4 regions of the Dietzia cercidiphylli genome follow, and region 1 is predicted to be linked to each of the others. Evidence: riboswitches for the same ligand, from Rfam matches in the RefSeq annotation. Region 1 holds a riboswitch; each other region holds the start of a gene.
What was found. A riboswitch is a leader RNA that binds a small molecule or an ion and turns the genes downstream of it on or off. The one in region 1 is predicted to bind cobalamin.
Positions count from the first base shown of each region.

Region 1 (7,085 bases):
GGCACGATCTCGGTGACGAACCGATCGGCGAGCTTGTCGTGCATGTACATGAAGGAGCCGTAGAACAGCGGGTCCCCCTCGGCCAGCAGGACCACGTCCCGCCCGGCCGCGAGATGGTCGGCCAGGCGTTGCGCGCTGCGATCGTAGAAGTCCGCGATCGCCCCCGCATACCCGCCGGGGTGATCGGTGACGCCCGTGGTCACGGGGTATTCCAGCACCTCCTCGATCGCACCGGCAGGGATCAGACCTGCGGCGATCCGCCTGGCATTGGACTCCTTGCCCCGCCCGGCGTGATAGGCCACCACGTCGGCGTCGCCGATCAGTCGGGCGGCCTTGAGGGTGATCAGCTCGGGGTCCCCGGGACCCACGCCGATCCCGGACAGTCGCCCCGCCTCGCCGGTCGTGCCCGCCGGACCGGCGCTCACTCGGCCACCTGCGCGAGGGCGTTGACGGCGGAGACCGTCATCGCGGACCCGCCGCGTCGCCCGTGGACGGTGACGAAGGGGACGTCGATCCCGTGGTCGTCCGCCAGGCAGGCCAGCGCGGCCTTGGACTCGGCGGCACCGATGAAGCCCACCGGGCACCCGACGATCGCCGCCGGGTGGGGGGCGCCGTCCAGCAGCATTTCGAGCAGGTGGAACAGCGCGGTGGGGGCGTTGCCGATCGCCACCACGGCGCCGTCGAGACGCTCACCCCACAGGGAGAGGGCGGCGGCGGAGCGGGTGGTGCCCATCTGCCGGGCCAGCTCGGGCACGCGGGGATCGGACAGCAGGCACACCACGTCGTTGTTCCGGGGGAGCCGGGACCTGGTGATGCCGGAGGCCACCATGTGGGCGTCGCAGAGGATCGGCGCCCCGGCCTCGAGCGCGGAGCGCGCGGCCCCCACCAGTCCCGGATGCACCTGCAGGTCGTCCACGAGGTCGGTCTGCCCGGTGCCGTGCACCATCCGGACGGCGAGCCGCTCGGCGTCCCGCGGGACGCCCGACAGGTCGGTCTCGCGCCGGATGGTCGCGAACGAGTCGACGTAGATCGCGGGCCCGTCGTCGACGTAGTCGTAGCGGCGTGGCGGCCTGGGGACAGCAGGCATGGGTCCTCCTCGGGGTTCTCGCCCCGGTCAGAAGTCTCAGGCGACGCGTCAGGGAGCGCGTCGATCCCTCGGCCAGTATCTGGCTTGGCGGCCCGTCGAGCGGGCCTCACAGTGGCGGAACCGCCCCGGACTCGCACCGGGTTCCTCGCCGTGGGACAGCGGCGAGTCTACGTGCGCACGGTGAGCACGCCGCGCCACGGGGTGACGATGAGCTCGGTGACGTCGTCGCCGGTGAGGCGATCGATCACGGCGCGGGTGAGGACACCGTCCCCGGCCCCGACATGCTCGATCCTTCCCGAGGAGCCGGGGACCGGTCCGTACGGCAGCGCGGGGATCGGGGTGGGGAGACGCTCATCGCCCGGGCGGGCGGCGGCGAGCGGCACCGGGAGTTCGCGCACGTGCCAGGGCGCGTCGGGGCCGGTACCCCGGGCGGCGGCGAAGTCGCGCGCCAGGTCGAGCAGGCGATCGGCCGCCTCCTCGAGGGGCACCACCGCCGACCAGTCCGCGCCCACCCGGAGTTGCACGGTGTCGGCGTCGAGGGTCGCCAGCCCCAGGTCGCCGGGGCGGTCCACGAGATCGCCGCGGCCGTCGTCGAGGACGAAGAGGAATCGGCCGGACAACCCGGCCAGTCCGGGATCCGCCCGGAGGCCGGCGTCGAGCCGGTCGGTCACGGGCCGGAGGTCGGCCCTCCCGCCGACCAGGCCGGTGAGCGGGGAGACGAGCACGTTGCGGACGAGCTCGTGCGACGGGGCGGGCAGCAGCCCGGTCGCGGCGAGGGCCGTCACGACGTCGTCCGCGAGCCGCCCGTCCCGGCTCATCGGCAGGGCCCGCAGCTGCAGGTTCGCGCGGGTCGTCACGTGCACGTCGTCGTCGCCGTATCTCGCTGCGACCCTGTGCAGCGCGGCGAGGGACTCCGGCGACACGCGCCCTCCGGGTACTCGTAGCCGGACCAGGGCGCCGTCCTCGGCGGGCCACGGGCGCAGCACACCGGGGCACAGGTCGGTGCGGGTGCGGCGGGTCGGTCCGGAAGCTCTCACGGGGCACAGTGTGGCAGCCAGAGGTGGCTCGCGGGGAGCGGGGAGCCGACGGCCGGACATCCGCGGGGGACCGGCGCCGGATAGGCTCGCCGGTGCCGTGGTGCTCGGGAAGCCGGAGGAAAAGCCGGCGCGGCCCTCGCCACTGTAGTCGCGTAAGTCGCGCACCCTCGTCCGTCCCAGAGCGGGGCGGAGACCACTGGGCCCAGGCCCGGGAAGGTCGGTCGCGCGGCGTCGATGCGAAAGCCAGGAGACCGGCCACGGCGTCATGTTCCACGAGGGTTTGGAGAAGAACATGCGCCATGACCGGCGTTCGGCGTCCCCTGAGGACGCCTCGGCACCATCAGATGACGCGGCATCGCCGGAGAACACGGCATCACCGGAGGACACGGCACCGCCTCGGCACTCGAGCCAGCCACCGCGCATCACCCTGCTGTCCACCTCCGACACGGACCTGCTCTCCGCGCGGGCCTCCGGGGCGGACTGGACGCTCGGCAACCCGTCCCGCCTGGACGTCGAGGCGGATCTGCCCGGTCTGCTCGACGGCGCCGACCTGGTGGTGGTCCGGATCCTCGGGTCGCGGCGGTCGTGGGAGCCCGGGTTCGCCGCGGTCATGGCCTCGGGGCGGCCGGTGGTCGTCCTGGGAGGCGAGCAGGCCCCGGACGCCGACCTGATGGAGCTCTCCACCGTCCCGATCGGCATCGCGGCCGAGGCCCACCGCTACCTGGCCGAGGGCGGCGAGCGGAACCTCGCCCAGCTCCACGCCTTCCTGTCGGACACCGTGCTGCTCACCGGGACCGGGTTCGCGCCCCCGGAGAGCGTCCCGGTGTGGGGGATGCCGCCGCGGCCGGGTGCCGCCGATTCCCCCGACTCCCCGGCGAGTGGTCACATACGACGCGATTCCCGGAACGGGACCTGGGAGAACGTGAGCGGAACTGACCAGTCGCCGGGCGTTCCCCGCGTGGACCAGTCGCGGCGCGTTCCCCGCGTGGGAGTGCTCTACTACCGGGCGCACGAGGTGAGCGGGAACTCCGGGTTCGCCCATTCGCTCGCCGACGCGATCGACGCCACCGGGCAGGCCGTCGGCGTGCCCGTGTTCGCCGGGTCCCTGCGATCGGCGCCCGACGAGCTGTTCGACGCACTCGGGACGCTCGACGCGCTGATCGTCACGGTCCTGGCCGCCGGCGGGACCACGCCGGGCGCGGTGAGCGCGGGCGGCGAGGACGAGACGTGGGACGTCGAACGGATCGCCACGCTCGACATCCCGGTCCTGCAGGGACTGTGCCTGACGTGGAGTCGGGAGGACTGGGAGGCCTCCGACGACGGCGTCAACCCGTTGGACTCGGCCAACCAGATCGCGATCCCCGAGTTCGATGGCCGGATCATCACCGCGCCGTTCTCCTTCAAGGAGATCGACGCCGACGGGCTGCCTCGCTACGTCGCCGACCCCGAACGCTGCGCCCGCGTCGCGGGGATCGCGGTCTCGCACGCCCGGCTGCGTCATGTGCCCGCGGCGGACCGCCGGATCGCCCTGGTGCTCTCGGCCTACCCGACCAAGCACTCCCGGATCGGCAACGCGGTCGGCCTGGACACCCCCGTCTCGACCATCCGACTGCTGCGCCGGATGCGCGACGAGGGTTACGACCTGGGCCCCGACGACAGCCCGATCGCCCGGTTCCTCGACGTCGCCGACAGTGGCACCGACAGCACCTACGCCGACGACACCGCCGCCGGCGACGCCCTGATCCACGCCCTGATCGCCGCGGGCGGACAGGACGAGGAGTGGCTGACGAACGCCCAGCTCACCGACAGTCACGTACGGATCTCCACGGACGACTACCTCCGGTGGGCGGCGGACCTGCCCGAGTCGCTGCGCTCGGAGATGGTCGAGGCCTGGGGGCAGGCGCCCGGTCAGCTGTTCGTCAACGACGCCGGCGAGATCGTCCTGGCCACCATCCAGGCCGGCAATGTCGTCCTGCTGATCCAGCCGCCCCGCGGGTTCGGTGAGAACCCGGTGGCGATCTATCACGATCCCGAGCTGGCGCCCTCGCACCACTATCTGGCCGCCTATCGGTGGCTCGCGCGGGGTTTCGGCGCCCACGCGCTGGTCCACATCGGCAAGCACGGTTCGCTGGAGTGGCTGCCGGGCAAGAACGCCGCGCTGTCGGCCGCGTGTGCGACCGACGCGGCGATCGCCGACATGCCGTTGATCTACCCGTTCCTGGTCAACGACCCCGGGGAGGGCGCCCAGGCCAAGCGCCGCGCCCACGCCACGATCGTCGACCACCTGGTGCCGCCGATGGCCCGCGCCGAGTCCTACGGCGACATCGCCCGCCTCGAGCAGCTGCTGGACGAGTACGGCAACATCGCGTCCATGGACCCGGCCAAGCTGCCGGCCATCCGCGCGCAGATCTGGACCCTCATGCGGTCGGCGCACATGCACGAGGACCTGGGCCTGGAGCAGCAGCCCGGGGACGAGGAGTTCGACGACTTCCTGCTCCACGTCGACGGGTGGCTCTGCGAGATCAAGGACGTCCAGATCCGCGACGGACTCCACGTGCTGGGTCAGGCGCCGGACGGCGAGGCCCGGGTAAACCTGGTGCTCGCCATCCTGCGCGCCTCGCAGGTGTGGGGCGGCGAGTTCGGCGCAGTTCCCGGTTTGCGCCGCGCCCTCGGGCTGGGGGAGGACGCCCCGACCCAGGAGGTCGACCGCGTGGAGGCCCGGGCCCGGGCGCTGGTCGAGGACATGGACGCCCGCGGGTGGGACCTCACGGCGGTGCCGCAGGTCCTGACCGCCGCGGGTCTGGATGACGACGACGAGGTCGGCCGCGTCCTGGAGTTCGCCGCCCGCGAGGTGGTGCCGCGTCTGGCCGCCACCGTCGACGAGCTGGATGCGGTGATGCACGCCCTGGACGGCGGGTTCGTGCCCGCCGGACCGTCCGGTTCGCCCCTGCGCGGCCTGGTCAACGTGCTGCCGACCGGCCGCAACTTCTACACCGTGGACCCTCGGGCGATCCCGTCCCGGCTGGCCTGGGAGACCGGCCAGGCGATGGCCGACTCCCTGCTGGACCGCCACGTGGCGGAGACCGGTGAGTACCCGAGCTCGGTGGGACTGTCGATCTGGGGCACCTCGGCCATGCGGACCTCGGGCGACGACGTGGCCGAGGTCCTGGCCCTGCTCGGCGTCCGCCCGGAGTGGGACGAGGCCTCCCGCCGGGTCAACGGTCTCGAGGTGGTCCCGGCCGCCGAGCTCGGTCGCCCGCGCGTGGACGTGACGGTCCGCATCTCGGGCTTCTTCCGGGACGCCTTCCCGCACGTCATCACCATGCTCGACGACGCCGTCCGGATGGTGGCGGACCTCGACGAACCCGCCGAGCAGAACTATGTCGCCGCCCACACTCGCGCGGACCTGGCCGAGCACTCGGACCACCGTCGTGCGACCACCCGCATCTTCGGCTCCGCGCCGGGGTCGTACGGCGCCGGGATCCTGCAGACCATCGAGGCCGGCAACTGGCGGGACGACCGGGACCTGGCCGAGGTCTACACCCGGTGGGGCGGCTTCGCCTACGGCCGCGACCTGGACGGCGTCCCGGCCGCGGACGACATGCGCACCAACTACCGGCGCATCGCGGTGGCCGCCAAGAACATCGACACCCGCGAGCACGACATCGCCGACTCGGACGACTACTTCCAGTACCACGGCGGGATGATCGCGACCGTGCGAGCGCTCACCGGCGCCGAACCCCGCGCCTACGTGGGGGACTCCACCACGCCGGACGCCATCCGCACCCGGTCGCTCGCGGAGGAGACGGTCCGGGTGTTCCGGGCTCGCGTGGTCAACCCCCGGTGGATCGCGGCCATGCAGCGGCACGGCTACAAGGGGGCCTTCGAGCTGGCCGCGACGGTGGACTACCTCTTCGGGTTCGACGCCACCGCAGGGGTCGTGCACGACTGGATGTACGACACGCTGGCCAGGGAGTACGTGCTGGACCAGACCAACCAGGAGTTCCTGCGGCGGTCCAACCCGTGGGCGTTGCGCGGGATGATCGAGCGGCTCTCCGAGGCCGCCGACCGCGGGTTGTGGGCCGAGCCGGACGCCGAGATCATGGACCGGATGCGGCAGGTCTACCTGGACGTCGAGGGCGACCTCGAGGACACCCACGGTGACTGACCGGGTGTCCCGCCTCCCGGCCGGGGAGGCCGGCGGCACCCCGCGCCGCCGGGTGCGGGTGGTGGGGATCGGCTCCGGGGGGCCGGACCAGATCACGGTGGAGGCGATCACGGCCCTGCGGGAGTCCGCCTACGCCGTGGCCGCGGTGAAGGGGGCCTCAGACCCCTTGGTCGATCTCCGTCGGCAGCTACTCGCCCGCCACGCGCCGGGCGTCGAGCTGGTGGGGGTCGCCGATCCGGAGCGGGACCGCTCGTCGCGGTCGACCTCCTCCCACGTCGGGTACCGCGGCGTGGTCCTGGACTGGCACGAGGCCCGGTCCCTGGCGTGGGAGCGGGTGCTGGCGGACCGGCCCGGCGACGTGGCGGTGCCCGTGTGGGGCGACCCCGCCTTCTACGACTCCACGCTGCGGATCGTCGACCGGATCCTCGCCCGTGGCCGGCTCGACTTCGCCGTCGAGGTGATCCCCGGCATCTCCGCTCTACAGGTGTTGGCGGCGCGTCACCGGCTGGTCCTGCACGAGATCGGCGGGACGGTCACCGTGACCACCGGCCGGCGTCTGGCGGAGGTCGTCGCCGGCGGAGCGGACAACGTGGTGGTGATGCTCAACGCGGACCTGCCGCTGGAGGACCTGGCCGACTGGCACATCTGGTGGGGCGGCAACCTCGGCGATGCGGGAGAGTGCCTGCTCGCGGGCAGGGTCGGCGACGTCCTCGGCGAGCTGCGGGGCAATCGTGAGCGGCTCCGCGCGGAGCACGGCTGGGTGATGGACGTGTACCTCCTGCGCCGCCCGGTC
Region 1 covers NZ_BAAAQG010000012.1:160,964-168,048, reverse strand. Annotated here, with positions in the region: gene ABD250_RS13045 (precorrin-2 C(20)-methyltransferase) at 1-425, opposite strand, end outside; gene ABD250_RS13040 (precorrin-8X methylmutase) at 422-1,087, opposite strand; cobalamin riboswitch at 1,141-1,255, opposite strand; gene ABD250_RS13035 (nitrite reductase) at 1,255-2,124, opposite strand; cobalamin riboswitch at 2,206-2,398, shown strand; gene cobN (cobaltochelatase subunit CobN) at 2,390-6,292, shown strand; gene cobF (precorrin-6A synthase (deacetylating)) at 6,285-7,085, shown strand, end outside.

Region 2 (7,085 bases), on a different contig from region 1:
CGTCCAGCACCATGGTCGGCACCGACACCCCGCTGCGCATCACCGTCATCGGTGCGGGCGTGGTCGGGTGTTATCTGGGCGGCAGGCTCGCCCGCCACGCCGACGTGACCCTGGTCGGGCGCCCTCATGTCCTCGACCCGATCCGCGCGGTCGGACTCACCGTGGAGTCCGGTGAGGGCGTGGAGGACCGCCTCCACGTGCCCGCCGAGGCGCTCACCCTGGCCGAGACGCCGGTGGCCGTCCGACGCTCGGACGTGGTGCTCGTGTGCACCAAGGCCGGCTCCACCGCCTCCGCCACCGCCGAGTTCGTCCCGTACCTGCGTCCGGGATCCCTGGTGGTGGGCCTACAGAACGGTCTGCACTCGGCCGATCTGATCCGCGAGGGCGTGGACGCCACACCGGTGATCGCCGGGATCATCCCCTTCAACGTCGCGCGGACCGGCCCCGCGACCTACCGTCGGACCAGCACCGGGGAGATCCGGATCGCCGAGCATCCCCTCGCCGCCCCGCTCCTGCGCGTGATGGAGGAGGCCGATCTCCGGGTGCGCGCGACCGACGACATCCAAGCGGTACTGCACGGCAAGGTCCTGCTGAACATGAACAACGCGGTCCAGGCGTTGTCCGGCCTCCCGCTGAGGACCGAACTCCTCGACCGGGACCTGCGCAGATGCGTCGCGCTCTGTCAGGCCGAGGCCAACCGGGTCTTCACCGCCGCCGGAGTGGTGTCCCGGGTACCCATCGCGGTACCCGCCGGCATGCTGCCGGCCGTCATGCGGCTGCCCACCCCGGTGTTCCGCAGGCTCGCCAGGGCGGTCATGCGGGTCGACGCCGACGGGACGTCGTCGATGAACGACGACCTGGTCCGGGGCCGACCGACCGAGATCGACATCCTCCAGGGGGAGGTGGTGCGGATGGGTCGGTACCTCGGTGTCGAGACGCCGGCGTGTGCGCACATCGTCGAGCTGGTGCACGAGGCCGAACGGGCCGGACCCGATCGCCGCCAGTGGACCGGCAAGGCACTTCTCGCCGAACTCCAGCGGGCACGGCGACGCGCACGACGGCTGGCGCGGCTGCAACTCTAGGGCAGGCGGTCGCCCCGGGGCGGCAACTCTGGGGCAGGTGGCCGGCCCCGGCCCGACACGTCAGGACGACGTGCGCCGCAGGAGCTCTGCATACCGGTCCGCCGGGGTGCGACGCGGGCAGCCGGCGCACTTGTCGCCCGCGGTCGCGACGTAGATCAGGCAGCAGGACCCTCGAAGAACGAACCGACGGGTGTCGCCCGGTCCCTCGACGTCGACGTAGCGGACCGGCAGCAGCGGCGGGCGGACGACATCGCGGGCCAGTTCGCAGCCACGGGCGGGGTCGCCGGCGGCGCGGCCGGCATCGAGCGCCCTGCCGGCGATCGAGTCCGAGCCGATCGCCCACAGCGCGCGGGGCGCCGCCCCGGAGACCTGCGCGAGTGAGGCGATCACCGCCTCGTGCGCCTCGCACAGCGCCTGCGCGAACGCGGTCACGGACGTCAGCACGCGGTCCGAGCGGGCGGCCCGGAGATATCCGTTCGCCTGGAGGGACACCGTCAGTCGGTCCGGCCGGGGGTCGGGAGCGACACCGGAGGTGAGGAGCATCGTCAGTGGCGCGGCGACGAGGGACGAGCTGGCCGAGTACCACCAGAGGGTGGCGTTGACCCTCGGATCGTCGTGCGCCCACCGTCGCCCGGTGTCCGACACGCGCGCCGCGAGCCAGCGGGGGTCGGTCAGCACCGCCCCGGGGAGGACCTCGGGGCCGTGGGAGATGGTCCGGGCGAACTCGCCGAGCGGTGCGGCGATGTCCGCGTAGGCGGCAGCGAGGCCGGGCGGGGCGCCGGGCGCGGGGTCACTCATCGGCGAGTCCCCAGACGTCCAGCGTGCGGCCGCCGCCCGGCCGCGGCCGCACCTGCCCGCGGACCCTGAACACCTCGGCCAGGAGGGCGGGATCGAGCACCTCCTCGGGCGCACCGGTCGCCACCACCCGGCCCTCGTCGAGGACCACCATCGCGTCGCAGTACTCGGTGGCCATCCGGAGGTCGTGGAGCGTCAGCAGGACCGCCAACCCGCCGGCCGCCAGCTCCCGCAGCAGCGCCAGGACCGAGAGCTGCTGGTGCAGGTCGAGGTGGTTGGTGGGCTCGTCCAGCAGGAGCACCTCCGGCTGCTGCGCCAACGCCCGGGCGATCGACACCCGCTGGCGTTCGCCCCCCGACAGGGCCAGGACGTCGCGGGCCGCCAACCCGGCCAACCCCACACGGTCGAGCACGGTGTCCACCACGTCGGCGTCGTCGGTCCCGAACGGCTCGAACAGCCCGCGTGTCACCGTCCGGCCCAGTCGCACCGACTCCCGGACCGTGATGCCACCCAACGAGACCGGCTCCTGAGTGCTCACGCCCACCGTCCGCGCCAGGGCCCGCCGGCGGAGCGAGGTGATGTCGTCGCCGTCGAGGCGCACCAGTCCGGCGGTCGTGGGCAGGGCCCGGTAGCAGGTGCGCAGCAGGGTCGTCTTGCCACTGCCGTTGGGGCCCACCAGCGCGGTGACCCGGCCGGGTGCGATGGTCAGGTCCACCCCCTCGAGGATCCGGCGACCCCCGAGGTCGGTGGAGACGTCGGCCGCGGTCAGTGTGGTCACGTCGCCGACCTTCCGTAGCGCCGCCACAGCATGATCAGGAACACCGGACCCCCCACGATCCCCGTGACGACGCCCACCGGGAGCTCGGCACCGTCGCTGACGGACCGGGCCGCGATGTCGGCCAGCACCAGGGCCACCGCCCCGAGCACCGCGGCCGTCGGCAGTAACCGGGCCGACGTGCGCCCGGTGACGTACCCGGCGAGGTGCGGGATGAGCAGTCCGATGAACCCGATGGTCCCGGAGACCGCCACCGCCCCCGCGGTGAGCATCGAGACCAGCAGCAACATGAGCAGCCGGAACCGCGGGACGTTCATGCCCATGGCCGTGGCGCCGTCGTCGCCGGTCAGGAGGAGGTCCAGGTGGCGGCTGGACAGCATCACCAGGACGCCCGCGACAGCGAGGATCGAGACCGGGGCCAGGAGCATGGTCCACCCGGCGTCACCGAACCCGCCGGCCAGCCAGCGCATGACGGTGCCCAGTTGGTGGTCGTCGCCCAACACCAACAGCGTGAACGTGTTGAGCGCGCCGAACATCATCGTCAGGGCCGCCCCCACCAGCACGATCGCCGTGGTGTCGTGCGCGCGACGGGCCACCAGGACCACCCCGGCCAGTGGCAGCAGGGCGCCGAGGAAGGCGGCCATCGGGAGCGTGAAGACGCCCCACATCCCGGCACCCACGCCCAGGACGGTCAGGACGACGACGCCGAAGCCGGCCCCGGACGACACCCCCAGCAGGTACGGGTCGGCCAGTGGGTTGCGCGTGACCGCCTGGGCGACGCCTCCCGCCACCGCGAGGGACGCGCCCACCGCCGCCGCCATGAGCGACCTCGGCAGCCGGGACTCGATCACGATCGCCTCGCGGGCCTCGGACCACCACGGGGTGAAGGACCCCGGGGCCACGCGGTGGGCGACGATCGCCCAGACGTCTCCGAGGGGGATGGACACCGACCCCAGAGAGACCCCCACCGCCACGGCCAGGGCGAGAAGCCCCAGCAGCGGAGCGAGGACCAGTCCGAGTGGCCGCCTGCCGCGGCGCGGGCCGGTCTCGCGGCCCGGGCTCGTGGCGCGGAACGGGCTCGTGGCGCGGAACGGTGACGGGAGGCGGGACGACGCCGAGGGGCGGCTCGGAGCCGGTGTCGCCGCATCGCCCGCGCCACCGCCACGGTCGTGGACGACCGTCGCCATATCAGCCACCGAAGGCGTCGGGGTGGAGCTCGCGGGCGATCGTCTCCACCGAGGTCGCCATCCGCGAACTCTCGAAGAAGTCGGCCAGGGGGACCACCACGATGCGGTCGTCGCGGATCGCCGGCGTGGTGGCCATGATGGGCTGGTTGCGCAGGTACTCGATCTTGTCCTCGGCGCTGGTGGCCCCGTAGTCGAGCACGACGATCGCCTCCGGTCGGCGTTCGCCGAGGATCTCCCACGTGGTCTTGAGGTAGGGCCGGTCGCCCTCGATGAAGATGTTGTCGGCTCCCGCGTACTCGCCGATCAGCTGGCCGATGCCGACGCCGCCGATCGTCAGGGGCTCCGCCTCACCGCTGTCGTAGAAGAACGTCGGGGTCCCCGTCACCCCGGCCTCGTCCAGGGTGGCGCGGACCGACTCGATCCGGTCGACGATGCGGTCGGTGAGCTGCTGCGCACCCTCCTCGACGCCGAGGACCCGGCCCAGCTGGGAGAAGTCGGTCTCGAGCATGGAGACGTCCGGGAACCCGTCGCCGCAGTACTCGGAGAACAGGAAGGTGTCGATGCCCGCCGCGTCGAGCGCGTCCCGGCTCCGGCCCTCCTTCTCGTCGAACGCGCTGCGCATGCCGGCCACCACGAGGTCGGGTTCCAGATCGACGATCTGCTCCCAGCTGGGATACTCCTCGGCCAACCCGGGAATCGCCTCGAGTTCCTCGGCGACCTCCGGCAGGACGTCCTCGCGATCGGCATAGCCCCGGCCGACGATCCGATCCCCCGCACCCATCTGGATGAGGGTCTCCGTGACGTGGGCGTTCATCGTGATGATGCGCTCGGGCGGGGCGTCGAACGTGGACTCACGCTCGCAGTTGGTGATGGTCACCGGCTCGGCGAACGCCTCATTCGAGGTGGCGCTCTCCTGAGCCTCGCCGCGGGAGCAGCCCGCGACGACGACGCCCGTGACGAGCAGCGCGGCGAGCGCCGTGGTGGACCTGGACTGGCGACGGAACATGATCAGACCTCGGATCGTGTCGTGTGCCCACGAACACACGAGACCCGCAGGCGGGCGACCGTCGACACCGGCCACCGACCGTGCAGGACTCCGGATCGCAGACCGCGGCGATGGACAGAGTCGCGTACCTCCGGGCAGGTAATCGGGCTCGTCGTCACCGAGGTGACGGCACACCGTTGCGGGTCAGCGCCGGATTCTCACCGGTCTTCCCCTGCGTATCCGGAGATCAGCAAGTCGTGGTGACAGTATGCACATCCGCCTCGACGGCCGCGGGGGCACCTCCCCGGAACACCCACGGGGGGCCGCCGCTGCGGAACCGGATACCGGGCGCGGTGGCATCGGGCGGAGGGCGCGCTGGCCGCGGCGCGGGGCGCGGGGCCGCTGCGGATCGGCGTCTACTCGTCGTACCCCAGGGAGAACGCCGCCTCGAGGTCGTGCTTGGACAGCGCGCGGAACGCGATGTGCGTCTCGGTGTCGACCACGCCCGGGACCTTGTTCAGGCGGTCGGAGACGATGTCGGCCACCTCCTCGTTGCGGCGGGCCCGCACGAGCACGATGAGGTCGATGGTGCCCGTCACCGAGTACACCTCGGAGACCCCGTCGATCTCGGCGATCGCCTCGGCGACCTCGGGGATGCGCGCCGTCTCGGCGTGGACGAAGACGATGGCGGTGATCATGGCCTGAAGGGTAGTCCAGTCGCGCGGCCCCGGTTCAGCGCATGTTCTCCGGCGTCCAGTACGCGCGCATCGACCGGATCTTGCCCTGCTCGTCGTGGGTCATGAGGTCCCACACGTTGATGGTGGCCTTGGAGTCGGCGTCGAAGTGGGTGGTGATCTCGAAGTTGAACAGCAGGTCGTCGCCACACACGCGCGCCTCGAGCACCTCGCCCTCGATCTTCAGCGCCACCACGGACGAGTAGAACTCGCGGATGGCCGCCTTGCCCTCGTGGACGGTGCCGTTGCCGACGGGGTCCTCGACCGTGGCGTTCTCGGCGTAGAGGTCCAGGACCGCCTCGAGGTCGCCGGCGACCAGCGCGGCGATGTAGGAGTCGGCGGTGGCACGGATCTGCTCGGGGGAGGCACTCACGGCGGTGGCCCTTTCGGTATGACGACGAGACACCTCGAGCCTAGAACGTGTTCTCGATCAGAGCGTTCGTACGCCGCAATCGATAAAGAATATGTGACTTGCGCCACATTGGTAGCGGGCCTACGCTCCGTTCACCAGACATCAGGACGTCCATCCGGCCCGGGAACGGGGTACGCCATGTCCACACGGAACGTCTCGGCCAGGAGCTCGGACGAGGAGTCCTTCCACACCGGCAGGGTGGTGATCATCTCCCTGGTCGCCGCGCTCGGCGGGTTCCTCTTCGGCTTCGACACCGCCGTCATCAACGGCGCGGTGGACGCCGTCCAGGAGACCTTCGGCATGAACGCCGGTCTCACCGGGTTCGTCGTCTCCTCGGCCCTGCTCGGCTGTATCGCCGGCGCGTATCTCGCGGGCCGCCTCGCCGACCGCTGGGGGCGCACCCGCGTCATGGTCCTGGCCTCGGCGCTGTTCACCGTCAGTGCGATCGGCTCCGGGCTCGCGTTCGGCCCGTGGGACCTCATCCTGTGGCGGGTGGTCGGTGGCCTGGGCGTCGGCGCGGCCTCGGTCATCGCGCCGGCGTACATCGCCGAGGTGGCCCCGCCCTCGATACGCGGCCGCCTCGGGTCACTGCAGCAGCTCGCGATCGTCTCCGGCATCTTCGTGGCCCTGCTCTCCGACGCCTGGCTGGCAGCCGTGGCCGGAGGCGCGATCGAGGAGCTGTGGCTGGGGATCCAGGCCTGGCGCTGGATGTTCCTCACCGAGCTGGTCCCCGCGATCACCTACGGCGTACTGGCGCTCATGATCCCGGAATCCCCCCGCTACCTGCTGGCCAAGGGGCTGGTCGGCGAGGCGAGGGACGTCCTGCGCACCATCCAGTCCAGCGGCGTCGACAACCGGATCAAGGAGATCCGTGCGACGGTCCGCGAGGACAGGAAGCGGTCGTGGCAGGACATGCTCACCCCGAGCGGCAGGAACCTCCTGCCGATCGTGTGGATCGGCATCGTGCTGTCCGTCTTCCAGCAGGCCGTGGGCATCAACGTGATCTTCTACTACTCCACGTCCCTCTGGCAGTCGGTCGGCTTCACCGAGGCGGATGCGCTCACCCAGACCGTCATCACCTCGGTCACCAACATCGTGGTGACGATCGTGGCCAT
Region 2 covers NZ_BAAAQG010000024.1:124,806-131,890, reverse strand. Annotated here, with positions in the region: gene ABD250_RS17395 (2-dehydropantoate 2-reductase) at 12-1,082, shown strand; gene ABD250_RS17390 (hypothetical protein) at 1,143-1,880, opposite strand; gene ABD250_RS17385 (ABC transporter ATP-binding protein) at 1,873-2,655, opposite strand; gene ABD250_RS17380 (FecCD family ABC transporter permease) at 2,652-3,839, opposite strand; gene ABD250_RS17375 (ABC transporter substrate-binding protein) at 3,841-4,845, opposite strand; cobalamin riboswitch at 4,962-5,083, opposite strand; gene ABD250_RS17370 (Lrp/AsnC family transcriptional regulator) at 5,241-5,522, opposite strand; gene ABD250_RS17365 (SgcJ/EcaC family oxidoreductase) at 5,557-5,931, opposite strand; gene ABD250_RS17360 (sugar porter family MFS transporter) at 6,109-7,085, shown strand, end outside.
Region 2: another riboswitch for cobalamin. It lies ahead of ABD250_RS17375 (ABC transporter substrate-binding protein); the one in region 1 lies ahead of cobN (cobaltochelatase subunit CobN).

Region 3 (7,085 bases), on a different contig from region 1:
TCCGGCGGGTGCTGCCGTCAGTGACGAGGAACAGCAGGTCGTGGCTGACGAAGTCGAAGCAGATCTCCAGACCGCGGTGTCCGGCGACCATCAGGGACGTGGTGAGCCCCCGCGCGTCCACGTACAGCGGGACGCCCCACCAGTGGTTGATCTCCGGCCCGAGGGCCATCCGCGTCTTGCCGACGATCTGGGTCCACAGGTGAAGTGTGTCCCTGGTGTCGATCCACGATTCCAGGGGCAGGGCCGGCCAGGGCTCGTCTCGGGTCTCCATCGACACATGATCCCCGATCTCGGGACCGGACGGCACCCCTCTGCATCATCCGAAACCCTGCGTCACCCGAAACCCTGCGTCACCCGGGTCGACGGCCGGGGGCCCGGTGCCGTTGGACGGCGTCGTGGTTGCCGCACCGGGCACTGCAGTAGCGCCGCTTACCGTTCCGGCTGGTGTCGACGAACACCTCGGGACACCCCGATCGGAGACAGGCCCCCAGACGGCCGCCCTCCGACTCGACCGCGAAGATCGCCAGACCGCCTGCGGTGATGGCCCGGACGCGCTCCACCACGTCGTCACCGTCGGCCGCGAAGTGCAGGTGGGGCTTGTGCCCGTCGTGCGTGCTCAGGGACGGCCTCGACGCGGCCGAGTCCAGCAGCTCGTTGATCGCGTCGCACGTGGAGTCCACGTCCGGCGCCGAGAAGGGTGCCCTCAACCACAATGCCCACTCCTGTAGGCGGGTCGACCTCGCGTCGTCGAGATCGGGCCTGCGGACGCCGTGGGCGCGAAGCACGCCGACGGCCATATCGGTGTCCCACTCCCGGGCGCCGAGTGAGGCAAGTTCCGCCGCGAGAGTCGGGCCGACCATATTGCCATGGTTGAACTGCACTGACCCATTGCACCACAGTCAGCGCATGACCACAGCAGCCTGTTCGCCCACCGACGTCGATCACGACCGCGACCACGACGCCCCCGTTCCGCAGCCTGCGGATCCGGACGCGCACCAGCACGAATGGCTGACCCGCTCCTCCCACCGCACCAGCGAGGGCACTGTGACTTACGAGTCCTGCCACTGCGGCGCGCATCGCGTCCTGCGCGCCGGCGTGCCCGTCGCCCGGGTGTAGGGAGAGGCGACGCTCAGGGCGAGGTCGAGATCGAGCGCTCCTTGACCTTGAACCAGATCGAGAAGTCCTCGGCGGCCCGACGTACGACGTCGTAGTTCGAGCCGCCGGTGAGATCGTTGAAACTGTCCCGCACGCCGTCGACTCCGGTCGACCGGGTCTCCTTGGGGATGCCGAAGCCCATCTTCCAGTCGGCGAAGCTGCGCTCGGCTGCAGGTTCCGTCAACAGGACCCGGACACGACTGTGCCTGTCATCGGCAGCGATGCGCGTCATCAACTCGTCGATCGCGGCCGGAGGGCCTTCGAGGAACTGAATGAAGCAGTTGTTCCTGAAGAGGAGGACACCGGTGATCCCGGCGGCACGATTGCGCTCCCGGGAGGTGAACAGAATGGACTCCAGATCACCCGGCAGCATCTTCCGCACCGGCACGCTCGTGTACACCAAATACTTCAGTTGTCCGCTCCCGGGCGACGTGGGGAACTCAGCGTCCAGCGACATTCAACTCTCCCTCGCTCGCATCGGAAAAGTACAGATCATTCAGGCTGGAGATCGCCTCGTCCAGGGATCCGGACTCGCCCTGCGGTCTCGACATCCTGTCGTAGCAGGTGAAACTGCCGTCAGAATTCTGATCGATGTACCCCACGAAGTTCCCGCGGAAACTACCGACGAAGAAGCTGTCTTCCACCTGGGACCATCGTATTTCTTCGTATCCTTCGATTGCCGAAGTCACTCCCACCCCTTTTCTTCCTTGACAAGGTGTTTCACCCACTGCCGTACACGTCGAGAAGAACGTGGCCCGAGCCACGTCACCGGGAGACGCTGCCGCCGCGCGCGGCCGAAACAGGGATGGGCACGCATCGACGTGTCACCCGATCCCACAGTGCTCTTCTTGCCTAAGAACTCACATCCTGCCGAAGCTATCCGTCATAGCGGCACACCGGGCCATCATGATGCGCGTCGGAAGACTGCGCCACCGATGGCATCGGTCGCGTCCGGAACACGGGCGAGTGCGATCCCGATGACGAGCGTGGTCAGACCTCTCCCGGCCGCGATACCGTCCGGCCCAGTCGGCGTGACACCGCGGCGCCCCACGGGGTGGTGAGCCGGGCCGCGGTGAGGAGGCCCTCGTCCTGCAGCACTCGGTGGACCGGGCCGCGGGTGAGCGCTCCGCCGGAGAGCACCACCGCGTCGTCCGCCCAGGCCCAGGCGAGGTCGACATCGTGCGTGGCCATGAGGATCGCGGCCCCCGCGGCGCGAAGCGACTCCAGCGCCGCGAGCAGGTCCTCACAGGAGAGCGGGTCGAGCCCGGCCGTCGGTTCGTCGAGAAGCAGGACGCGAGGCCGCATCGCCAGCGCACCCGCCAGGGCCACCCTCTTGCGCTGCCCGAAGGACAAGTGGTGGGGGACGCGGTCGGCGAGGTCGGTGATCGCCAGCGCCGCCAGGGCCTCGTCGACCCGGTGGGCCACCTCGGCGCGATCCAATCCGAGGTTCACGGGGCCGAAGGAGACGTCGGCCCGCACGGTCGTGGCGAAGATCTGGTCGTCGGGTTCCTGGAGCACCATCTGCACCGACTGCCGCAGGCGGGTGCGGTCGGCGCGGCGGTCCCGGACCCGCTCCCCGTCCAGCTCCAACTCCCCGGCCTCGAGGCGGTTCAGGCCCACGAGCAGCCGCATCAGGGTGGTCTTGCCGCTGCCGTTTCCACCGAGAAGCGCCATCTTCGCCCCGGCGGGGATCGTCAGGTCGGCGCCGTCGAGCACGGTGTGGGTGTGACCGCCGAGGGCATCGAGACGCCGGTAGGAGAACCGGGCACCGCGCAGCGCGAGGACGGTCACGTCATGACCCCCAGTATCGAGACGGACACGAGAACCAGACAGATGACGAGCACGCGGGTGGCCGAGACCGGGTCCGCCTCGGCGAGCACTGCGGTCTGGCCGCGCTCGGCGCGCATGGACATGGCGTCGTCGATCGCCCGTGCCCGCCTGACGGACAGGACGAATACCGAGGCGAACTGCGTCCCGACCGAGCTGATCGCGGCCCGGGCGGTGCGGTGTCCGAGCCTGAGGTCGTGGGAATGCCGCAGCGTGCGCGCGGAGTCGATGAGCAGGCCGATGAGCCGGTAGGTGGTGTCCACGACGTGAGCCAGCGGGGCGGGCAGTCCGGCCCGCCGGCCGGCGGCCAGGAGGTCGGCGACGGGCGTGGTGCACGCCAAGGTGATGGTGGCGGCCGTCGCGGCGATCGCCCTGCTCACCGTCCGCCAGGCGGTGTCGACCCCGGCCGGATCCACCACGAGGCGCCAGTCCACCAGGTCCAGCACGAGGGGACCGATTCCCAGGGCCAGGAACGCGACGGGGGCGAGCAACGCCGCGAGGTAGATCCTGGCGGGGACGCGGGCCAGCGCCAGGGCGCACACACAACAGACAGTCAGGATCGCCACGTGGCCCACCGGTGGCGGCACGAGCAGTGCCGCCACCAGCAGACCGCCGAAGAGCAGCAGCTTCTCGACTACCGGGAGGTCCGACCAACGGTTGTGGGACGCCGCGAGTTCGAGTGGGTTCACCTAGGGCTCGGCCGGTCAGTGCCCGGCCGGACCCGTGGCCGCCGCCGACGGGGTCGCCGCACCCGTCACGCTCTCCCGACGCTGCCTACTACGTGTCCGCAGGACGCCGAGTCCGTAACCCACGATCCCGCCGCCGATCCCGGCCTGGAGGGCGAACACCCCCGATTCGACCTCCCCCGGCAACTCGGGCAGAAGCGGCTCGAACCATGGCTCGTAGTCGGGAGAGACCTGGCTGATCGTCCCCTCCGCCTGCCCGTCCGCACCCTCGAACTCGCCGCCCGCACCAGCGCCATAGACCAGGGAGAACACCGCGATCGCGAACGCCACGGCGACCAGCCCCACGAGCACCCACACGCTGACGTGCTTCTTCCCGCTCATCGCACCGACTCCGTGGCCTCGACCTGATCGGTACGGTCCTCGAGATGCGCGAAGGTGCCCGCGCCGGCGAGTCGCGCCCTCCGGAAGAAGCCCACCAGGTCGAGCTCACGGGAGGCGATTCGCAGGAGCACGCTGACGATCACCACGACGATCAGAGCCTCGACGACCGCCAGCGGGATCTGGGTGATAGCGAACACGGCGAGGAACTCGGCCATCGAGAACCACAGGCCGTGCTCGGCGCTCGGGAACGCCAGCGCGAGCTGGGCGCTGGTGACGAGATACGTCACCAGGTCGGCGAGGAACGCGGCGACGAAGACCGCGCCGAGCAGCGGCACCGCGACCCGTCGACACAGGACGAACGCCCCGTAGGCGACCCACGGCCCGGCGACCCCCATGGAGAACACGTTCGCGCCGAGCGTGGTGATGCCCCCGTGCGCGAGCAGCAACGCCTGGAAGATCAGCACCACGGTGGCGACGAAGGCCATGACGGGTGGCCGGAAGATGATCGTCCCCAGCCCGGTCCCGGTGGGGTGCGAGCTGGAGCCCGTCACCGACGGGAGCTTGACGGCCGACATGACGAACGTGAACGCCCCGGCCACGCCGAGCAACACGCCCGCCTCCGGTGTCCGACGGACCGTCCTGATCACCTCGCGCGCGCCGTGGATGACGAACGGTGCCGCGACGGCCGTCCATGCCACGGCGTGCACCGAGGGGAGGAAACCCTCTGCGATATGCATATGCCTGAGACCTTTCTGCCCGTCACCTCGCGGGCACTCGTGGTGGCAGCCACGGCCGGTCTCCTGGCTCACGGGTTCCCCCGGCCCACCCCCGGAAGGGATGGACCGGATCGCCGCCGGTCCGCCTTCCCACCCACACAACGCGTGCGAGCAGTGGCACAGAGGACTGGCGACATCATCCGTTCACAGTGGCGAGGGCCGCCCCGGTCTCACACCGGGTTCCCGAGCACCGCAGCTGAGCAGATCCTAGCCCCCTCCCGGGGGCCGACTCAGTACCGCACCGATTGGGCGTCCGAGACCAGGCACATGCCCCCGACGGACTGCAGGAGGGGCCGCAGCGACCGGAGGACCTCGTCGATCCGGTCGGGGTCGACCGCCACGAGCACGAAGGTGTTGTCGAAGGTGGAGAAAGGGTCCCCACCGCGCTCACCGTGCTGTCCCCGCCCGTAGATTCCCGGGATCACGGTGCGATGGGTCAGGCCCAGCGAATCCAACGCGCCGAGGAACCTCCCGGCGACCCCGGACTCCACTACCAGTTCGATCCTTTTGACGTCTTTCATGGGATCTCCTCGCCTCAGGCGCCCAGGTACTGGGCGACGGTGTAGTAGAGCGGAATGCCGAGGACGATGTTGAACGGGAATGTCACGGCAAGGGCCATTGTGAAGTACCGGGACGGCCGCGCTTCGGGGATCGCGTAGCGCACGACGGCCGGCACCACGATGTAGGACCCGCTCGCCGCGAGCACGGCGAGCATGGTCAGGTCGCCGACCGGCAACCCGGCCAGACTGCCCAGGGCCAGCGCCATCGATGCTCCGACCAGGGGCATCACGATGCCGAACCCGATCAGGAACGGGCCCACGTCCCGGACCTCGCGGAGCTGACGGGCGACGAGCAAGCCCATCTCGAGCAGGAAGAAGGCCAGCAGCCCCTTGAACATGTCGTCGACGAACGGGGACATGGCCTCGCCGGCGTCGGCCCCCACCACGGTGCCGATCACGAGCGACCCGATCAGCAGCAGGTGCGCACCGTCGGTGAACGCCTCGTGCAGGATCGCCCGCAACGACAGGGGTGCGCCCGACACGGGAGAGGAAGCGCCGGCCCCCGCGTCACCCGCCATCTGGGCGGAACGCTGACGGGACCGTGCCCAGGTGGCCAGAAGCACCGCCATGATGATCGCGGGCGATTCCATCAGAACCAGGGCGACCGTCATGTACCCGCCGGGTTCCTCCCCACGGGCGGTCACGAACTGCGTCGCGGCGATGAAGGTCACCGCGCTGACCGACCCGTAGGTCGCGGCGATGGCGGCCGCATCGAACTCGTTCACCCTGCGCCGCAGGACCAGGAAGCCCAGCGCAGGGATCACCAGGGCCAGGAGGAGGGCGATGCCGATCACCGCCGCGGCGCGGCCGGTCAGACCGGTCTCTCGCAGAGCCTGGCCACCCTTGAACCCGATCGCCATGAGCAGGTAGAGCGACAGGAACTTGGTGACGGGGGCCGGGATCTCCAGGTTGGAGCGCACAGCGGCGACGAACAGCCCCAGGAAGAAGAACAGGATCGGCGGGTCCGTGAGGCTGCCGAGAATGCTGAGGTCCATCGAGTCTCCCCTGATCTGTCCGGAGTCCGTGCGCCGCCGAGCGGGACGAGCTGATCTCCGTCGTGGCGCGCTAGCCGCCTGTTCCGAGCGAGTAACGGGAACGACAATACATGACTTTCACGACATGTTTTGCAACAGCCTAAATCGGTGTCGCGTGTTGTGGCGCGGCGCGCGGACCGGGCCCGCGGTGGGACGGGCTCCGTGCACGCCCACATGCGTACCGTGATTCACGTAAGGCAAAATGGCACTCGGAAGTCGTCGGTGATGGGGTGGCGTAGTGGCAGAGTGGACGTTTCTCACCAATCACGCGCACGTCCTGTTGTGCATCGCGCAGGACTCCGAGACGCGACTGCGCGACATCGCCGATGCGGTCGGGATCACCGAGCGCGCCACCCAGCGGATCGTGGCCGAACTGGAAGAGGCCGGGTACCTGCAGCGCATCCGCGACGGGCGCCGTAACCGCTACAGCCTGAACCGAGACCTGCCGCTGCGCCATCCACTCGAACGGGACCACATGGTCGGGGAGATACTCAGCGTGCTGGGGGCCCCGCGAAAGGGTGCTGGCGACGGCAACGAGTGACCCGTCGGCACTGATCGTGGCGCCCCGACAGCGTGGTCGACCACTACTAGAGGCCCCCAGGGGACGATCTGTTCGGCTTCTCTCTGCAGTTGATCGAGTTCGGAGATGTCATAGGGGCTGAGCAC
Region 3 covers NZ_BAAAQG010000009.1:6,746-13,830, forward strand. Annotated here, with positions in the region: gene ABD250_RS09950 (DUF5996 family protein) at 1-271, opposite strand, end outside; gene ABD250_RS09955 (CGNR zinc finger domain-containing protein) at 351-860, opposite strand; gene ABD250_RS09960 (hypothetical protein) at 907-1,116, shown strand; gene ABD250_RS09965 (BLUF domain-containing protein) at 1,130-1,555, opposite strand; gene ABD250_RS09970 (hypothetical protein) at 1,596-1,799, opposite strand; gene ABD250_RS09975 (energy-coupling factor ABC transporter ATP-binding protein) at 2,146-2,946, opposite strand; gene cbiQ (cobalt ECF transporter T component CbiQ) at 2,943-3,671, opposite strand; gene ABD250_RS09985 (energy-coupling factor ABC transporter substrate-binding protein) at 3,687-4,049, opposite strand; gene ABD250_RS09990 (energy-coupling factor ABC transporter permease) at 4,046-4,786, opposite strand; cobalamin riboswitch at 4,823-5,035, opposite strand; gene ABD250_RS09995 (P-II family nitrogen regulator) at 5,056-5,346, opposite strand; gene ABD250_RS10000 (sodium-dependent bicarbonate transport family permease) at 5,361-6,380, opposite strand; gene ABD250_RS10005 (helix-turn-helix transcriptional regulator) at 6,658-6,960, shown strand.
Region 3: another riboswitch for cobalamin. It lies ahead of ABD250_RS09990 (energy-coupling factor ABC transporter permease); the one in region 1 lies ahead of cobN (cobaltochelatase subunit CobN).

Region 4 (7,085 bases), on a different contig from region 1:
GGGCACGCCCGCTGCATCGAGCCGGCGGGTCTGCTCGGCGAGCGCGGAGTACAGCGACGGGTCACCCGAGCAGAGCCGCACCACCTCGAGCCCCTCGGCGTGGGCGGCGACGATCTCCGCGATGATCCCGTCCAGGTCCAGGTGCTGGGTGTCCACCACCCGCGCATCGGGCCGGCAGTGGTCGAGCACGCCGTCGTCCAGATAGGTGCCCGCGTACAGGCAGACGTCCGCCGCGGCCAGGGCCGCAGCCGCGCGCAGCGTGAGCAGGTCGGCGGCGCCGGGGCCGGCCCCGACGAAGTGAACTGTCACGAGGTCTCCCCTGTCTCCCCGGAGTCCGCCGCAGCGGCGGAATCTGCCATAACAGCGAAGGGCTTAATCGCGCACCACTGCACCACGGCCCGCGCCGGGGCCCAGCCGGTGAACGAGCCGATCGAGTCGGCGTGTTCCACGTGGAACCGTACGAGCTCACCGCCGAACTCCGCGCGGGCATCGATCAGCACCCGCTCCGTCTCGATCGTCACCGCGTGAGCGACCAGCCTGCCGCCGGGACGCAGCGCCTCCCAACACTGCCGCAGCAGGCCGGGCGCGGTGCCTCCGCCACCCACGAACACCGCATCGGGCTGCGGCAGCCCCTCGAGAGCCTGCGGCGCGCGCCCGTGGACGACCTCCAGCGACGGCACCCCCAGCCGCGCGGCGTTCCGCTCCACGCGCGCGGCCCGCTCGGGATCGGCCTCTACAGACACAGTGCGGCAGGACGGGTGTGCCCGCATCCACTCGATGCCCACCGATCCGGCGCCGGCGCCTACGTCCCACAACAGTTCGCCGGCCGACGGAGCAAGCCGCGAGAGAGCCGAGGCGCGTAGGTCGCGGCGGGTGAGCTGGCCGTCGTTCTCGAAGGCGTCGTCGGGCAGTCCTGGGGCCACACCGAGCGGGCGCGAGGTGGGCCCGGCCAGGCACTCCACGGCAAGGACGTGCAGCTGGGGCACCGCGCGGCCCGGATCCCAGTCGCGCGCCACACAACTCTGACGTGCCTCGGCCGGGCTCCCCAGATCGGAGAGGACGGTCAGCACGCTGTCCCCGAAACCAGCGACGGCGAGCGCCCTGGCAACGTCCCCAGGAGTGTGCCGGTCGGCGCTCAACACCACCAGCCGCTGCCCCGGCGCCAGTACACCGGGGAGCTCGCGGTGGTCGCGCAGCACCGCCACCGTCTCGGCTGGCCACCGCATCCGGGCGCGGGCCAGCGCGACCGACGACACCGCCGGCAGCACCTCCACCGACTCCGGGCCGAGCAGGCCGATCAACGTCGTGGCCACCCCGGCCACCAGCGGGTCGCCCGAGGCCAGGGCCACGATCGACCGGCCGCTGTAGCGCGCCAGCAGATCGGGCAGTCTCGAGCGCAGCGGCCGCGGCCATGCCACGCGCTCGCCCACCACCTCGTCCGGCATCATCGCCAGGTGCCGCTCCCCGCCCAGCAGGACGTCGGCGCCCAGGACGGCGCGGCGACGGGCCTCGTCGAGGCCGGCCCAGCCGTCACCGCCGATCCCCACCACGACCACCTGTCCGTTCATGACGCGGAACCCTACCGTCGAACCCGCCCGCCGAGCCCGACCGCCCGGAACGCGAGGACGCTGGGTAGCCTCGGCCAGGAGAGACAACTACACCCCAACAGCACGAGGTGCCCCACGACCCGCCCCAGGCGGTGCGGAGGGGAGAATCAGGGAAGCCGGTGAGAATCCGGCACAGGGCCCGCTACGGTGACCCGGCCTCTGAGGCGAACGCGTCCAGCGCGAACGCCCGAGATGAGCCGGGAAGTCCGGAGACCGGCCTCGCGCTGACCAGCCTGGCAGACGAGAGCGGGAGCCCCCATGCCACTGCACTACCCCTTCAGCGCCGTCGTCGGTTCCGACGACATGGCGCTTGCCCTCCTGTTGAACGCGGTCTCGCCGTCGGCCGGCGGCGTGTTGATCCGCGGAGAGAAGGGCACCGCCAAGTCCACGATGGTGCGCGCGCTCGCCGGGATCCTGCCGCAGATCGAGGTCGTGGCCGGTGACAGGTTCTCCAGCGCCCCGTCCGACCGCGGCACCGACACCCCCGACGGTCCGATCCCCCACGACGCGCCCACCGAGCACCGGCCGGTCCGTCTGGTGGAGCTGCCGATCGGCGCGACCGAGGACCGCATCGCCGGGTCGCTGCACCTGGAGAAGGCCCTGAGCGAGGGCGTCACCGCGTTCGAGCCCGGCCTGCTGGCCCGGGCGCACCGCGGACTGCTGTACGTGGACGAGGTCAACCTGCTCCACGATCACGTGGTGGACCAGCTCCTCGACGCCGCCGCCATGGGCCGGGTGACCGTCGAGCGGGACGGGGTGTCGGTGGAGCACGCCGCCCGCTTCGTCCTGATCGGCACCATGAACCCCGAGGAGGGCGAACTCCGGCCCCAGCTTCTCGACCGCTTCGGCCTCACCGTCGAGGTGTCCGCCCCGCGCGAGGCGGCGCTGCGGGCCGAGGTGATCCGCCGCCGGGTCGCCTTCGACTCCGACCCGGAGGGCTTCTCCGCCACGTTCGCGGCGGACGAGCTGGCCCTGCGCGAGCGGATCGTCGCCGCCCGGGAGCGCGTGGGCGGCATCGAGCTCACCGACTGGGCGCTGACCACGATCGCGACCGTCTGCGCCGGCTTCGATGTCGACGGCATGCGCGCCGACATCGTCACCGCGCGCACGGCCGCCGCCCACGCCGCCTGGGAGGGCCGGACCCGCATCACCCGCGCCGACATCCGCGTGGCCGCGCGCATGGCGCTCCCCCACCGCCGTCGCCGCGCACCGTTCGACGCCCCGGGGCTCGACGAGGACCTCCTCGACCGCCTCCTGGGGGACGACGACGAGCCCGATCCGCGAGACGACGGCCCCGACACGGACGGCCCGGGAGAAGACGACACGAAGAACGACGACGACAACAACACGAGCGACTCCACGACCGGCCAGCAGGACCCGCAGTCCGGCGCATCAGCCGAGGACCCGGGCGACGCCGGAGACACCGAGGGCGCTGAGGGCACCGATCGCACCGAGTCTGATGCGGACGAGGACGGGCCGAGGTCGGAGTCGAGCAACGACACAGACGCCGGCGCTGACGCTGATACCCGCACCGAGACCGGCGACCCGCAGCAGGGGGACCGCGACGCCGGCGAGAACGGCCGACCGGGCGGCGCGGCGACCGAGCCGGGAACGGTCACGGCAGCCTCGGACCCGTATCGCACGCGGCTGCTGACCGTCGCCGGGACCGGCCACGGTGTCTCCGGCCGCCGGTCCCGCGCGACCACCACCACCGGCCGGCGCACCGGCTCGGCCGGGTTCACCGGGTCCGACGTGCACCTGCCCGCCACGATCCGCGCCGCCGCGTCCCATCAGGCGGCGCGGGGCCGCGAGGCCGGCCGCGACGGCGGGCGACTGCTCCTGTCCGCCCGCGACCTGCGTTCGGCGGTCCGCGAGGGCCGGGAGGCCAACCTGGTGTTGTTCTGCGTGGACGCCTCCGGCTCGATGGCGGCGCGCACCCGCATGGAGCAGGTCAAGACCGCCATCCTCTCCCTGCTGCTGGACGCCTACCGCCGCCGCGACAAGGTGGGGCTGGTGACCTTCCGCGGGTCCGGCGCGCAGGTCGCCCTGCCGCCCACCTCCTCGGTGGACGTGGCCGCCGCCCGCCTGGCCGAGTTGCCCGCCGGGGGCCGCACCCCACTGGCGGAGGGGCTGCTCACCGCCGCCGAGCTCCTCCGCGTCGAGAGGGTCCGCGATCCGCAGCGGCGACCCCTCGTCGTCGTCGTGACCGACGGCCGCGCCACCCACGGCCCGGACGCCCTCGCCCGGTCCCGCGCCGCGGCGGCCGGGCTGGCCTCCCTAGGCGTGGCGTCGGTGGTGGTGGACTGCGAGAGCGGCCGGTTCCGCATGGGCCTGGCCTCCGAGCTCGCCACGCACCTGGGCGCCGAGCACATCCCGCTGGGCGAGGTGACGGCCGAGGGACTGACCCGCACCGTCCGCACCCACACGGCCCCTGACCGCCGCACCACGGCGCTGACAGAGGGAGAGGTGGCCTGATGCCGCAGGGACAACCGGCCCGCGTGCCCGACGACGGGCTGAGCACCCGGCAACGCCGCAACAAGCCCCTGATCATGGTCCACACCGGGCCCGGCAAGGGGAAGTCCACGGCCGCGTTCGGCCTGGCCATGCGTGCCTGGAACCAGGGGTGGGACATCGGGGTGTTCCAGTTCGTCAAGTCCGCCAAGTGGCGCATCGGCGAGCAGACGGTGATGGAACGCCTCGCCCGCCTGCACGCCGAGACCGGTGAGGGCGGGCCCGTGGAGTGGCACAAGATGGGCTCGGGCTGGTCGTGGTCGCGCAAGGACGGCACCGAGGAGGACCACGCCGCGGACGCCGCCGAGGGCTGGGCGGAGATCAAGCGCCGGCTCGCCGACGAGCGGCACGACCTCTACCTGCTCGACGAGTTCACCTACCCGATGAAGTGGGGCTGGGTGGACGTCGAGGACGTGGTCGAGACGCTGACCTCGCGGCCCGGTCGGCAGCACGTGGTGATCACCGGCCGCGACGCCGCCCCCCGGCTGATCGAGGTCGCCGACCTCGTCACCGAGATGACCAAGGTCAAGCACCCGATGGACGCCGGCCAGAAGGGTCAGAGGGGGATCGAATGGTGACCGGATCGCGCACCGACCTGCCCCGGCTCGTGGTGGCCGCTCCGGCGTCGGGTCACGGCAAGACCACCGTCGCCACCGGGCTCATGGCGGCCCTGCGGCGCAGGGGCCTGACGGTCTCGGGCCACAAGGTCGGCCCCGACTACATCGACCCGGGCTACCACGAGCTCGCGACGGGGCGGCCGGGCCGCAACCTCGACCCGCACCTGGTCGGCGAGCACAGAATCGTGCCCCTCCTGCTACACGGCGCGCAGGCCGCGCCGCGGCCGGCCGACGTCGCGGTGATCGAGGGCGTGATGGGCCTGTACGACGGCCAGATCGGGGGCGACGGCTTCTCCTCCACCGCCCACGTCGCCGGCCTCACCGACACCCCGGTCCTGCTGGTGGTGGACATCTCCCACGCCTCGCGCAGCATCGCGGCCGTGGTGCTGGGGATGGCGACGTTCGACCCGTCCGTCCGGATCGGCGGCGTGATCCTCAACAAGGCCGGCTCCGTCCGGCACTCGGACGAGGTGCGCCGCGCCCTCGAGCCACTGGGGATCCCCGTGCTCGGGGTGCTGAGCCGGGACGACGAGGTCACCGCCCCGTCCCGCCACCTCGGCCTGGTCCCCGCGGCCGAGCGACCGGGGGCGGCCGGCAGCCTCGACCACCTCGCGGATCGCCTGGCCGCCTCCGTGGACCTGGACGCGGTGATGCGACTGGCCCACACGGCGCCGGCGCTGTCCGGTCCGGCCTGGTCCGCGGAGGAGGCACTGGTCGGGGGCCTGCCCGACTCGGGACCGCCGGCGCTGGCGCTGTCCGGGCCCCGGCGACCGGTCGTCGCCGTGGCGGGGGGCCGCGCCTTCACCTTCCGCTACGCCGAGACGGTCGAACTGCTCGACGCCGCGGGGTGCGACGTGGCCGTCTTCGACCCACTGGCCGACTCCGCCCTGCCCGAGGGCACCGCCGGCGTCTACCTCGGCGGCGGGTTCCCGGAGGTGCACGCGGCGGGACTGGCCGCCAACCGCCCGATGCTCACGGCGCTGCGGACCGCCCTCGGCGCCGGTGTGCCCACCGTGGCCGAGTGCGCGGGACTGCTCTACCTCTGCCGCACCCTCGACGGCGCCCCGATGATCGGGGCGGTGCCGGCGGACGCGGCGATGTCCCCGCGCCTCACGCTGGGCTACCGCCGCGTCACCGCGGGGTCGACGAACCTCCTCACGGTGGCGGGCACCGAGGTCACCGGCCACGAGTTCCACCGCACCACGGTCACCCCGGGCTCCGGTGCGGCCGGCGTGGGCTCCGGGGACGCCGGCGCGGGCACGTCCGGCGCAGCTGCCGCATGGACGTGGGCCGATCGCGTCGAGGGCTTCGCGACCCCGACCCTGCACGCGTCGTACCTCCACACCCACTGGGCCGGGCACCCCGCGATGGCCGCGAGGTTCGCGGCCGAGGTCGCCCGCGTCGCCCGAACTCACGATGCGCAGGGCCGCAGGGACGCGATGCGCTCCACCGGGTGACGTGCGGGGGAGCGTCCCTCAACGAGCCGGCCGCCCGTCGACAGTGGTCGACGGGCGGCCGGTATCCGCTGAGAGGATCACCTCAGGGCGGTCACATCAGGTAGCACGCCTCCGTGTACTCGAAGTCGGCCGCCGTGGGTCCCTCGTACCACTCCTCCTCCAGGACGAGGCCCGTGGGACTGCCCGGCTCGATCCGGTTGATGATGCTCGAGCGGGACGCGTTCTCGTTGACGTCTCCCGAGTAGTCCCCGGCTCCCTCCGCGAACATCCCACCGGTGTCGACCCCCGTCAGCGAGTCGACCGACTCGTAGAGACCGCTTCGGGTGAGCTCATCGTTCTCGACCGCTTGCTCCAGGAGTCCGTGGATGACCGACGAGGCACCCCAACCCAGGACGAACCAGTCATCGGGCTCGGTCCCCATGGATTCGGCGACCTCCCGCATCTCGATGTGGCCTTCCGAGTCGTGGCCCCACGGAGCCACCGCTCCGGCGTGCAGGTAGCGCGCCTCGAGTGCCGGCGCGGCCTGGCTTCCCATCAGACCGGCGCTCCACGTGGGAGTGGAACCGATGAACTGGCCCTCGAACCCCTGCGCGACGGTGGCACCCACGATGGCGCCGGTCTCGATCGCACTGGTGGAGAGGACCACGACGTCCGGTTGATCGGCCAGGATCCGCTGGATCACCGCGGTCTGCTCGTCGGTCCCGCCGGGGGCCGTGGTGTACCGGGTGAACTCGACACCGCGTTCCTCGGCGGCGATCTCCGCGCCCTTGGCGGCGTCGTCACCGTAGTCACCGGGGAAGTGCACCGCGCCGACACTCGTCGCGTCGAAGTTGTCGACGGCGTAGTCCACCATGTTCATGGCCTCGGCACAGTAGCTGGTGCCGAACTCCATG
Region 4 covers NZ_BAAAQG010000009.1:15,360-22,444, forward strand. Annotated here, with positions in the region: gene ABD250_RS10015 (cobalt-precorrin-4/precorrin-4 C(11)-methyltransferase) at 1-309, opposite strand, end outside; gene cbiT (precorrin-6Y C5,15-methyltransferase (decarboxylating) subunit CbiT) at 306-1,568, opposite strand; cobalamin riboswitch at 1,657-1,843, shown strand; gene ABD250_RS10025 (VWA domain-containing protein) at 1,866-4,082, shown strand; gene cobO (cob(I)yrinic acid a,c-diamide adenosyltransferase) at 4,082-4,696, shown strand; gene ABD250_RS10035 (cobyrinic acid a,c-diamide synthase CobB) at 4,690-6,192, shown strand; gene ABD250_RS10040 (ABC transporter substrate-binding protein) at 6,284-7,085, opposite strand, start outside.
Region 4: another riboswitch for cobalamin. It lies ahead of ABD250_RS10025 (VWA domain-containing protein); the one in region 1 lies ahead of cobN (cobaltochelatase subunit CobN).